3 regions of the Nonomuraea sp. NPDC049637 genome follow, and region 3 is predicted to be linked to each of the others. Evidence: riboswitches for the same ligand, from Rfam matches in the RefSeq annotation. Region 3 holds a riboswitch; each other region holds the start of a gene.
What was found. A riboswitch is a leader RNA that binds a small molecule or an ion and turns the genes downstream of it on or off. The one in region 3 is predicted to bind cyclic di-AMP.
Positions count from the first base shown of each region.

Region 1: another riboswitch for cyclic di-AMP. It lies ahead of AB0J71_RS08145 (CHAP domain-containing protein); the one in region 3 lies ahead of AB0J71_RS20790 (CHAP domain-containing protein).
Region 2: another riboswitch for cyclic di-AMP. It lies ahead of AB0J71_RS04505 (C40 family peptidase); the one in region 3 lies ahead of AB0J71_RS20790 (CHAP domain-containing protein).

Region 1 is NZ_JBFAOM010000004.1:279,532-282,795, reverse strand. Features, by position in the region: gene AB0J71_RS08155 (aldo/keto reductase) at 1-725, shown strand, start outside; gene AB0J71_RS08150 (Gfo/Idh/MocA family oxidoreductase) at 745-1,698, shown strand; cyclic di-AMP (ydaO/yuaA leader) riboswitch at 1,816-1,953, shown strand; gene AB0J71_RS08145 (CHAP domain-containing protein) at 1,959-2,663, shown strand; gene AB0J71_RS08140 (class I SAM-dependent methyltransferase) at 2,718-3,264, opposite strand, start outside.
Region 2 is NZ_JBFAOM010000002.1:429,057-432,320, reverse strand. Features, by position in the region: gene AB0J71_RS04515 (DUF2306 domain-containing protein) at 1-58, opposite strand, end outside; gene AB0J71_RS04510 (NAD(P)-dependent alcohol dehydrogenase) at 251-1,243, shown strand; gene AB0J71_RS04505 (C40 family peptidase) at 1,227-1,790, opposite strand; cyclic di-AMP (ydaO/yuaA leader) riboswitch at 1,821-1,981, opposite strand; gene AB0J71_RS04500 (3-isopropylmalate dehydrogenase) at 2,081-3,127, shown strand.
Region 3 is NZ_JBFAOM010000014.1:42,267-45,530, forward strand. Features, by position in the region: gene AB0J71_RS20785 (TetR/AcrR family transcriptional regulator) at 1-526, shown strand, start outside; gene AB0J71_RS20790 (CHAP domain-containing protein) at 579-1,298, opposite strand; cyclic di-AMP (ydaO/yuaA leader) riboswitch at 1,313-1,450, opposite strand; gene AB0J71_RS20795 (luciferase family protein) at 1,711-2,058, opposite strand; gene AB0J71_RS20800 (glycosyl hydrolase family 18 protein) at 2,301-3,264, shown strand, end outside.

The DNA.
Region 1 (3,264 bases), on a different contig from region 3:
CGACCGCGCTGCGCGCCGGATACCGGCACGTCGACACCGCCGCCGCCTACGAGAACGAGGAGGGCGTCGGCCGGGCCGTGCGCGCCGCCGGGGTGCCACGGGAGAAGGTGTTCGTCACCACCAAGCTGTGGAACGGCGACCACGAGCGCGCCGAGCAGGCCTTCGACGAGAGCCTGGCCCGCCTGGGCCTCGACTACGTAGATCTTTTCCTGATCCACTGGCCGGTCCCGCAGCAGGACAGGTACATGCAGGCCTGGCGGGCGCTGGAGAAGATCTACCGGGACGGCCGGGCCAAGGCCATCGGGGTCTCCAACTTCACGGTCGCCACGCTGACCCGGCTGATGGAGGAGACCGACATCACGCCGTCGATCAACCAGATCGAGCTCCACCCGTACTTCCAGCAGCGCGAGATGCGGGCCTTCCACGAGGCCAACGGCATCCTGACCGAGGCGTGGAGCCCGCTCGGGCAGGGCAAGGGGCTGCTGGCCGACCCGGCGCTGCGCGTGCTGTCGGAGAAGTACGGCAAGACGCCCGCCCAGATCGTGCTCCGCTGGCACCTGCAGCTCGGCAACGTGGTGATCCCCAAGTCGGTCACGCCGTCGCGGATCGAGGAGAACATCGACGTGTTCGACTTCATCCTCGACACCGAGGACATGGCGGCCATCGGGGCGATGAACGCGGGGCGGCGGATCGGGCCCGACCCCGACTCGTTCAACCTGACCTGAGCGCTCTACGATCTCGGTCGTGCGAGATTTCACCTGGGGAATAGCGGCGACCGGCGGCATCGCGCGTACCGTGGGGGCGGCCATCGTGGCCGAGCCCGGCATGCGGGTGGGCGCCGTCGGCTCGCGGAGCCCGCTCAGGGCGCGGGCGCTGGCCGACGAGCTGGGCGCGGAGTCGGCCTACGGCTCCTACGAGGCCCTGTGCGCCGATCCGGCCGTAGACGCGATCTACGTCGCCACGCCGCACGCCCAGCACCTGGAGGTGGCCGAGGCGGCCATCGCGGCGGGCAAGTCGGTGCTGTGCGAGAAGCCGCTGGCGGCCGACGTGGCCGACGCCGAGCGCATGGTGGCGCTGGCCCGCGCGGCCGGGGTCTTCCTCATGGAGGCCATGTGGATGCGCTTCAACCCGCTCATCCAGCAGGTGGCGGCCGACCCGCGCTTCGGTGAGATCCGGTCGGTGCGGGCCTCGTTCGGCTTCGCGCTGCCCTACGACCCCGCCCACCGGCTGTGGGCGCCGGAGCTGGGCGGCGGGGCCCTGCTCGACCTGGGGATCTACCCGTTCGGGCTGGCCCAGCTGCTGCTCGGCATGCCCGCGGAGCTGCGCATGGCGGGCTCGCTGGCGCCCAGCGGGGTCGACGCCGAGGCCGGCGGGCTGCTGCTGTACCCGGACGGGCGGCGGGCCCTGGTCGACGTGTCGCTGCTGGCACATCACGCCAACGACGCGAGCGTGGTGGGCACGTCGATGCGGGCCGACATCCTGGCGCCGTTCTGGGCGCCGCAGCGGGTGCTGCTGTCGGGGCCGTCGATGGAGACCGAGGAGCTGGTGCTCGACCCGGCCGACAACGGTTACGCGGGCGAGCTGCGCGAGGTGCGCGCGGCCACGGTCGAGGGCCGCACGGAGAGTGCGATCATGCCGCTTGACGAATCCCTTGCCATGATGGAGCTTCTGGCCGAGGCGCGGGCGCAACTCGCCTAGCTGGACCTTTAGCCACTTGCCTGACTCTTGCCCGGTGTATTACCTTGTGGGGCATCTCGCGGCAGACGTCCGGTTTGTCCGGCTTTGTCCAACCATCGCACGACATTTCACAGGATCGTCCTGTGACCGCTGAATCCGCCTCCGGGCGGAACCGGGGACCCACGTCCTTTGGGGTGAATCGGCACTTCGGTGCCGTAGGGCAGCTTCCACGTCCGAACCCGTCAGCTAACCCGGTAAGCGGCATGGAAGCAAGGAGTCACATGCCCTCGATGGCCAAGCACCGTCCTATCCGTGCCCCGAAGATCACCTACGCCCGCGCCGCGCTCGGCGCGGCCGTCCTCGCCTCCGCCCTCGGCGCCCACGCCACCGCCGCCGCCGCCGACAGCGCCGGCCCGGCCGCCGCGACCGGCCACTCGGCCGTCGCGCCGCAGGCCGCCGCTCACACCCGCAAGGCGGAGGAGACCCAGGTCAACGTCACCGCCCAGCAGGTCCTGGCGATGGCCAGGGCCCAGGTCGGCACCTCCGAGAACGCCTACGGCGGTGGAACCAAGTTCCAGAAGTGGTACGCCGACTCCCAGCGCGCCGCCGAGACCATCGCCCGCGACGGCGGCACCCGCGCGATGTACCTGAACGCCCCCTGGTGCTCGATCTTCGTCTCCTGGGTCGGCGAGCACACCGGCGCCCGCCCCCAGGTCGGCTGGGACGCCTGGACCGTGGCCCACGCCAAGTGGTTCGCCGCCAACGACCGCTGGGGCACCGAGGCCAAGCCCGGCGCGGTGGTCTTCTTCTCCTGGGGCGGCAGCAAGAGCCTGGACGCCATCCAGCACGTCGGCTTCGTCGTCAAGGACAACGGCGACGGCACGATCTCCACGATCGAGGGCAACACCGGCAACGGCAAGGTCGAGGAGCGCGTCCGTCCGAAGTCGCAGGTCGTCGGCTACGGATACCCCCAGTACGCGAGCTGACCTCCCGCCGCTCCGAGCGCGCGTCCCGCACGAGGGACGCGCGCTCGCCGCGTCTCAGGGCCGGACCGCCACCAGCGAGTAGAGGATCGGCAGGTGCGAGTCCCCGAACGGGAACCGGTACCGGCCGTCCGGGCCCTCGGGCAGCAGGCCGCGCGGGTCGAGGTCGGTCTCGACGTGCTCGCCCAGCTCGGCCACCGTGAACCCGGCGCGTGCCGCCGCCGTGACGATCTCCCCCACCGAGTACGGGTACTCGACCGCCTCATGCGTCTCGGTCACCACCGCGGCGTCGGCGTACGTGCCGGTCACCGTCTCCTTGTGGGCCTGGCCGCCGCCGTAGGGCCAGTCGGCCACCAGCGGATCGAGCGAGGCCACCGTCTGGTAGGCCGGATGCAGGTCGACCAGCACCAGCCGCCCGCCGGGCCGCAGCGCCATGGCCGCGCCGCGCATCCAGGCGTCCAGGTCGCCGATCCAGCACAGGACTCCGTACGTGGCCACCGCCACGTCGAAGCCGCCGGCCAGCTCCGCCGGCAGCCGCTGCGTGTCGGCCTCCACGAACGTGGCCGCCAGCCCGGCCCTGGCCGCCAGGTCGCGGGCGCGCTCG
Region 2 (3,264 bases), on a different contig from region 3:
CGGCGACCAGCGGGACGACGCTGAGCGCGAGCAGCCCGGCGGGTGCGATCCATCTCATGCCTGAGAGCGTGCCGCCCGCGCCCGTGCCCGGTCATCGCGCGGACGGCCCGTCCCGGTTCGCACCATCGGCGGGCGGGCGGTCGTACTTTCGGCCATCGAGCCGTCGCCTTTCGACCGTTGAGCGTCCGCGCAGGTCACGCCCACACTGGCGGCACATCAGCGGCACATCAGCGGCACGAGGGAGAAAACGATGAAGGCGTACGTCCTGCGCTCGTTCGGCTCGCCCGACCAGCTCGTCCTGACCGACGTCGAGCGGCCCGTGCCGCGCGACGACGAGGTGCTGGTCCGGGTGCGGGCCACGTCCGTGCAGCCCTACGACTGGCACTTCATGCGGGGGGAGCCGTACCTGGCCCGGATCATGGGCGGCGGGGTCGGGCTGCACCGGCCCCGTATCGCCGTCCTCGGGGCCGACGTGGCGGGGGAGGTCGAGGCGGCCGGCAAGGACGTCACGCTGTTCCGTCCCGGCGACGAGGTGTACGCCATGTCGCTGGGGGGCGGCTTCGGCGAGTACGTCTGCCTGCGGCAGGGCGAGGTGGCGCCCAAACCGGCGGGACTGTCGTTCGAGCAGGCGGCGGCGGTGCCGATGGCGGCCAACACCGCGCTGATCGCGCTGCGCGACGAGGGACGCCTCCAGCCGGGCCAGAAGGTGCTGGTCAACGGCGCGTCCGGCGGCGTGGGCACGTTCGCCGTGCAGCTCGCCAAGGCGCTGGGGGCGCACGTCACGGGCGTGTGCAGCGGGCGGAACGCGGACCTGGTGCGCTCGCTCGGCGCGGACGACGTCATCGACCACACCAAGGAGGACTTCGCGGCCTCGGGCCGGCGCTTCGACCTGCTGCTCGACGTGGCGGGCGGTCGCCGGCTCGCGGACTGCCGCCGGGTGCTGACCAGGAAGGGCACGTACGTGCTGGTCGGCGGGCCGGCCGGTCGCTGGGTGCAGCCGGCCGGCCACATGTTCGCCGCGCTCGCGTCGGGGCCCTTCGTCCCGCAGCGGATCGTCAGGGCGGACGTCGTCCGCTGCGGGAGCAACAGGGCGAACCTGCTGACGCTGACCGGGCTGATCGAGCGGGGCGCGGTCACCCCGGTCATCGACAGGACCTTCCCCTTCGGCGAGCTCCCGGCGGCCGTCCGCTACCAGGAGGAGGGGCACGCCCCGGGGAAGGTCGTCGTCACAGGGTCGCGGTGAGCATGGCGGGGGCGGGGGCCTTCTGGAGCTGCTTGTAGTCGGCCCAGCGCTTGACGCCCTTGGGGTCGGGGCGTACCGCGCCGACGAAGGCCTGCCTGCGCCACTGCGACAGGCGTTCCTCCTTCACCACGTCGCCGGTGTGGGGGGAGTGGACCATGTAGCCGGGTTTGGAGATCATGCCGACGTGGCCGAGGCCGCTGAAGAACACCAGGTCGCCTGGTTTGAGGTCCTTCCAGGAGATCTTCCTGGAGAAGGCGCCGTACTGCTCCGCGGCGGTTCTGGGGAGCTCGATGCCGGCGTCCTCGTAGGCCCGGAGCATGAGGCCCGAGCAGTCGTAGCCCCGTTCGCTGGCGCCGCCCCACACGTACGGGGTGCCGCGCTTGTCCATGGCGTATTCGAGGGCGACCTTCCAGGCCGGTTTCGGCACGTGCCGTTCCTGGACCTGTTTCACCTGGGGGCCGGTGAGGGTGACGGAGGGGGTGGGGGCGGCCGGAGCGGCGGGAGCCGCGGGGGCGGCAGGCGCGAGACCTGCGGCGCCCGCTGCCACCGCCAAAAAGATGGCGATGCTAGACAGGGGACTGTCCTTCCACGTGGCCGACCGGGTTAGCTGACGGGCTCGGGCCTGGAAGTAGCCCTACGGCGACGCTCTCGGGGGAGAGGCGCAGCCGATTCGCCCCGGGGGGAAAGATGGGTCCCCGGCTCCACGCAGCGGCTGCGTGGATTAGGCTCGTCGGACTCTAACGAAACGGTCAAAAGGTCGCAATCCCCCCAAAACGGGTTGTCCGGTTGTTGAGATGATGTGTTCGTCAGCCGAGACGAGCCGGTAAGGTACCGCCCATGGAGTCGCGTAACATCCGCCTGGCCGTCATCCCTGGGGATGGCATCGGCGCCGAGGTCGTAGCCGAAGGGCTCAAGGTCCTGGAGGCCGTGGGCACGAAGATCGAGCCCACCCACTACGACCTGGGCGCAGCCCGCTACCACCGCACGGGCGAGACGCTGCCCGACGCGGTGCTCGAAGAGCTGCGCGGCTACGACGCGATCCTGCTCGGCGCCGTGGGCGACCCCAGCGTGCCGCCCGGCATCCTGGAGCGCGACCTGCTGCTCAAGCTCCGGTTCGAGTTCGACCACTACGTCAACCTGCGGCCGGTCAAGCTGTTCCCCGGCGTCGAGACCGCGCTGGCCGGCGCCACCGCCGAGCACATCGACATGGTCGTCGTCCGCGAGGGCACCGAGGGCCTCTACGCGGGCACCGGCGGCGTCATGCGCCGCGGCACGCCGCACGAGATCGCCACCCAGGAGTCGCTGAACACCGCCCACGGCGTCGAGCGCGTCGTGCGTTACGCCTTCCAGAAGGCTCAGTCGCGGCCCCGCAAGAAGCTCACGCTCGTCCACAAGACGAACGTGCTCACCTTCGCCGGCGACCTGTGGCAGCGCACGGTCAACCGCGTGGCCGCGGAGTTCCCCGACGTCACCACCGACTACAGCCACATCGACGCGGCCTCGATGTTCTTCGTCACCCAGCCCGAGCGCTTCGACGTGATCGTCACCGACAACCTGTTCGGCGACATCATCACCGACCTCGGCGCCGCGATCGCCGGCGGCATCGGCCTGGCGGCCAGCGGCAACATCAACCCCGAGCGCACCTCGCCGAGCATGTTCGAGCCGGTGCACGGCAGCGCGCCCGACATCGCCGGTCAGGGTAAGGCCGACCCGACCGCCACCATCCTGTCCGTGGGCATGCTCCTCGACCACCTCGGCCTGCACGCCGAGGCCGCCAAGGTCGAGCAGGCCGTGGCCGCCGACATCGCCGAGCGGGTGACCGGCCGCGCCGGCCGCACGACCAGCGAGATCGGCGACGACATCGCCGCGCGAGTAGCCGGCTAGGACCGCCTAGCCCCGCACGCGCCTGGCGGTCCGAACGCGGACTGCCAGGCGCTTTTTCGCGTTCTTCGGGATTGAACCCCCCCAAGTGCCTCTTGCCATCCCAAATCGCGAGACACTAGGAAGTACGAATACTGCTC
Region 3 (3,264 bases):
GGACGCCGCGGGCGACCTCTTCTACCGCCGCGGCGTGCAGGCGGTCGGCATGGACGAGATCCGGGCCGCCTCCGGCGTCTCGCTGAAACGCCTTTACCAGTGTTTCCCGTCGAAGGAGGCGCTGGTCGTGGCCTATCTGCGGCGGCGCGACGAACGCTGGATGGCCTCGCTCACCGCGTACGTGGCGGGTGCCGGCGACCGCATCCCGGCGGTCTTCGCGTGGCTGGAACGCTGGTTCACCGAGGACGACTTCCGCGGCTGCGGGTTCGCCAACGCCTTCGCCGAGCTGGGCGCCGGTTCGGCCGCCGTCCGCACGGCGGTGCGCGAGCACAAGGAGCGCCTGCGCGCCTACCTGCGCTCGCTCGCCGAGGAGGCGGGAGCCGGGGACCCCGCCCTGCTCGCCGAGCAGTTGCTCACCCTGATCGACGGCGCCACGGTGACCGCGATGATCTCCGGGGAGCCGGGCGCGGCCCGCTCGGCCGGACAGGCCGCGGCGGTTCTGGTCCACCGGCACCGGCGGCCCTGAGACGCGAAAGAGCGCACTCCCCGCGGGGAGTGCGCTCTTCGGCAGAGCAGGATCAGGCGGCGTAGGACGGGTAGCCGTAGCCGACGACCTGCGAGGTCGGCCGGACGCGCTGCTCGACCTTGCCGTTTCCGGTGTTGCCCTCGATCGTGGAGATCGTGCCGTCGCCGTTGTCCTTGACGACGAAGCCGACGTGCTGGATGTCGTTCAGGCTCTTGCTGCCGCTCCAGGAGAAGAAGACGACGGCGCCCGGCTTGGCCTCGGTGCCCCAGCGGTCGTTGGCGGCGAACCACTTGGCGTGGGTCACGGTGTAGGCGTCCCAGCCGACCTGCGGGCGGGCGCCGGTCTGCTCGCCGACCCAGGAGACGAACATCGAGCACCAGGGGGCGTTCAGGTACATGGCGCGGTTGCCGCCGTCACGCGCGGCGGTCTCGGCGGCGCGCTGGGAGTCGGCGTACCACTTCTGGAATTTGGTGCCGCCGCCGTTGGCGTCCTCGGAGGTGCCGACCTGAGCGCGGGCCGTGGCCAGCACCTGGGCGGCGGTGACGTTGACCTTGCCCTTGGCGCTCTCGTCGGCGGCGCTGTTCTGCGCGACGCGCGGCTGGGCGGCCACGCCGGCGACCTTGGCGGTCTGGGTTGCGGTGTGGGCGGTGGCGTGGGTGGCGTCGGCGTTCACTGCCGCGTGCGTGCCGAGCACGCCGGCGACGGCGGTCGCGCCGAGAGCGATCTTGGCGAGGTCGAGCTTGTAGGCACGGTGAAGACGGTGCTTGGCCATGAGGGTGTTACTCCTTGAGCTTCCGTGCCGCTTGCCGGGTTAGCTGACGGGTTCGGGCGGGAAGCTGCCCTACGGCACCACGGTGCCGATTCACCCCATTGGACACATGGGTCCCCGGTTCCGCGCACAGGCGGATTCAGCGGTCTCTTGGTCAGGCAAAGGGCTGACGCATCGTCTTCCCGGGCCCCGGAAAGGGCCTGAAGGTATATGTGCGACGCCCGGATGCGGAGATGTCCGCATCGATTCTGTACAACACGGGTCCCGCTTGGGTAATTCCCAGGCAATGCCATCCCTACCTGGGACGACTCCCCGTTCGGCTGGGTACAACCAAGCTACCCGGCGAGTAATTCCCCGGCAAATGGCGGCAATAATTTCGACGCTGCGTGCGAGAAACGCTACGCGCCGAATCGGTTCACGCCACGTGCGCCTTTATCGCCACGCTCGTGAGCGCCAGCAACAATTCCAGATCGGGCTCGGCGTCGACCTGCACGGCGACCCAGGCGCCGTCGCGGCAGGCGTGGACCTGGTCGCACGCCCCCAGATACGGCTCCAGGCGGCCGATGGCGGGGGCGGTGAGCCGTACGTGGATCTCGTCCCGGCCGGCCAGGCGCAGGATCTCGGTTCCGTGTACGGCGAAGGCGACCTGCTGACCGGTGCCGCTGACGTTCAGCGACGGCCAGGACCGTAACTCCGCGACCGCGCGGGCCACGTAGGGTCCGCGTCGCGTGGGCGTCCGCCGCCAGGCGGAGATTCCTGCCACGCTCCAATGCTGAGCCACGGCTCACCCCGCCGTCAGCCCCCGTTCCGGAACCGTTATCCCCTCGTGAACGGGCGTGTCCGGGGTCTGACCGGCACGGTTACGGACACCTGACCAATACGTATTGACGCTCCCCCAGGCAGCGGCTACCGTCGATTCACAACTTAAAGGAAACTTTCCTAATAGTTTCCCCAGAAGTCTCCCATCCCACTCCCCACACACCCCCCAACGGATGTCGGAGCGACATGAAACACACCATTCTGAGCAAGGTCCTGGCGGGAATGGCGGCATTGGCCCTGCCCCTCACCGCGGCCGTGGCCGTCCCGACGCTCGCCTCCGCCAGCACGGTGGCGTACGCGGCGGCCTGGGCCCCGTGGACCGCCTACACGGCGGGCACGGTCGTCACCTACAACGGCGTGGACTACGTCTGCCTCCAGGCGCACACCTCGCAGCCCGGCTGGGAGCCGCCGAACGTGGCGGCGCTGTGGAAGGTCTCCGGTGGCGGCGGCACCGACACGACCGCGCCGTCGGTGCCGGGCAACCTGCGCTCGACCGGCGTCACGGACACGAGCGTGGCCCTGGCCTGGAACGCCTCCACCGACAACGTGGCCGTGACCGGCTACGAGGTCTACCGCGGCGGCACCCTGGTCACCACCGTCACCGGCACCACGTACAACGACACCGGCCTCACCGCGAACACCGCCTACAGCTACACCGTGCGTGCGCGTGACGCGGCCGGCAACCGCTCGGCCAACAGCAACCAGATCTCCGCGACGACCACCGGCGGCGGTGGCGGCGACGACAAGACCCCGCCGTCGGTGCCCGGCAACCTGCGCTCGACCGGCGTCAGCAACAACAGCGTCGCGCTGGCCTGGAACGCCTCCACCGACAACGTGGCGGTCACCGGCTACGAGGTCTACCGCGGCGGCACCCTGGTCACCACCGTCACCGGCACCACGTACAACGACACCGGCCTCACCGCCAACACGTCCTACACCTACACCGTGCGCGCGCGTGACGCGGCCGGCAACCGCTCGGCCGACAGCAACCAGATCACCGCGACCACCACGGGCGGCGGCGGTGGCGGCGGCAACAAGGTGCTGGGCTACTTCGTCCAGTGGGGCATCTACCAGCGCGGCTACCACGTCAAGAACATCGACACCAGCGGCTCGGCGGCCAAGCTGACCCACATCAACTACGCGTTCGGCA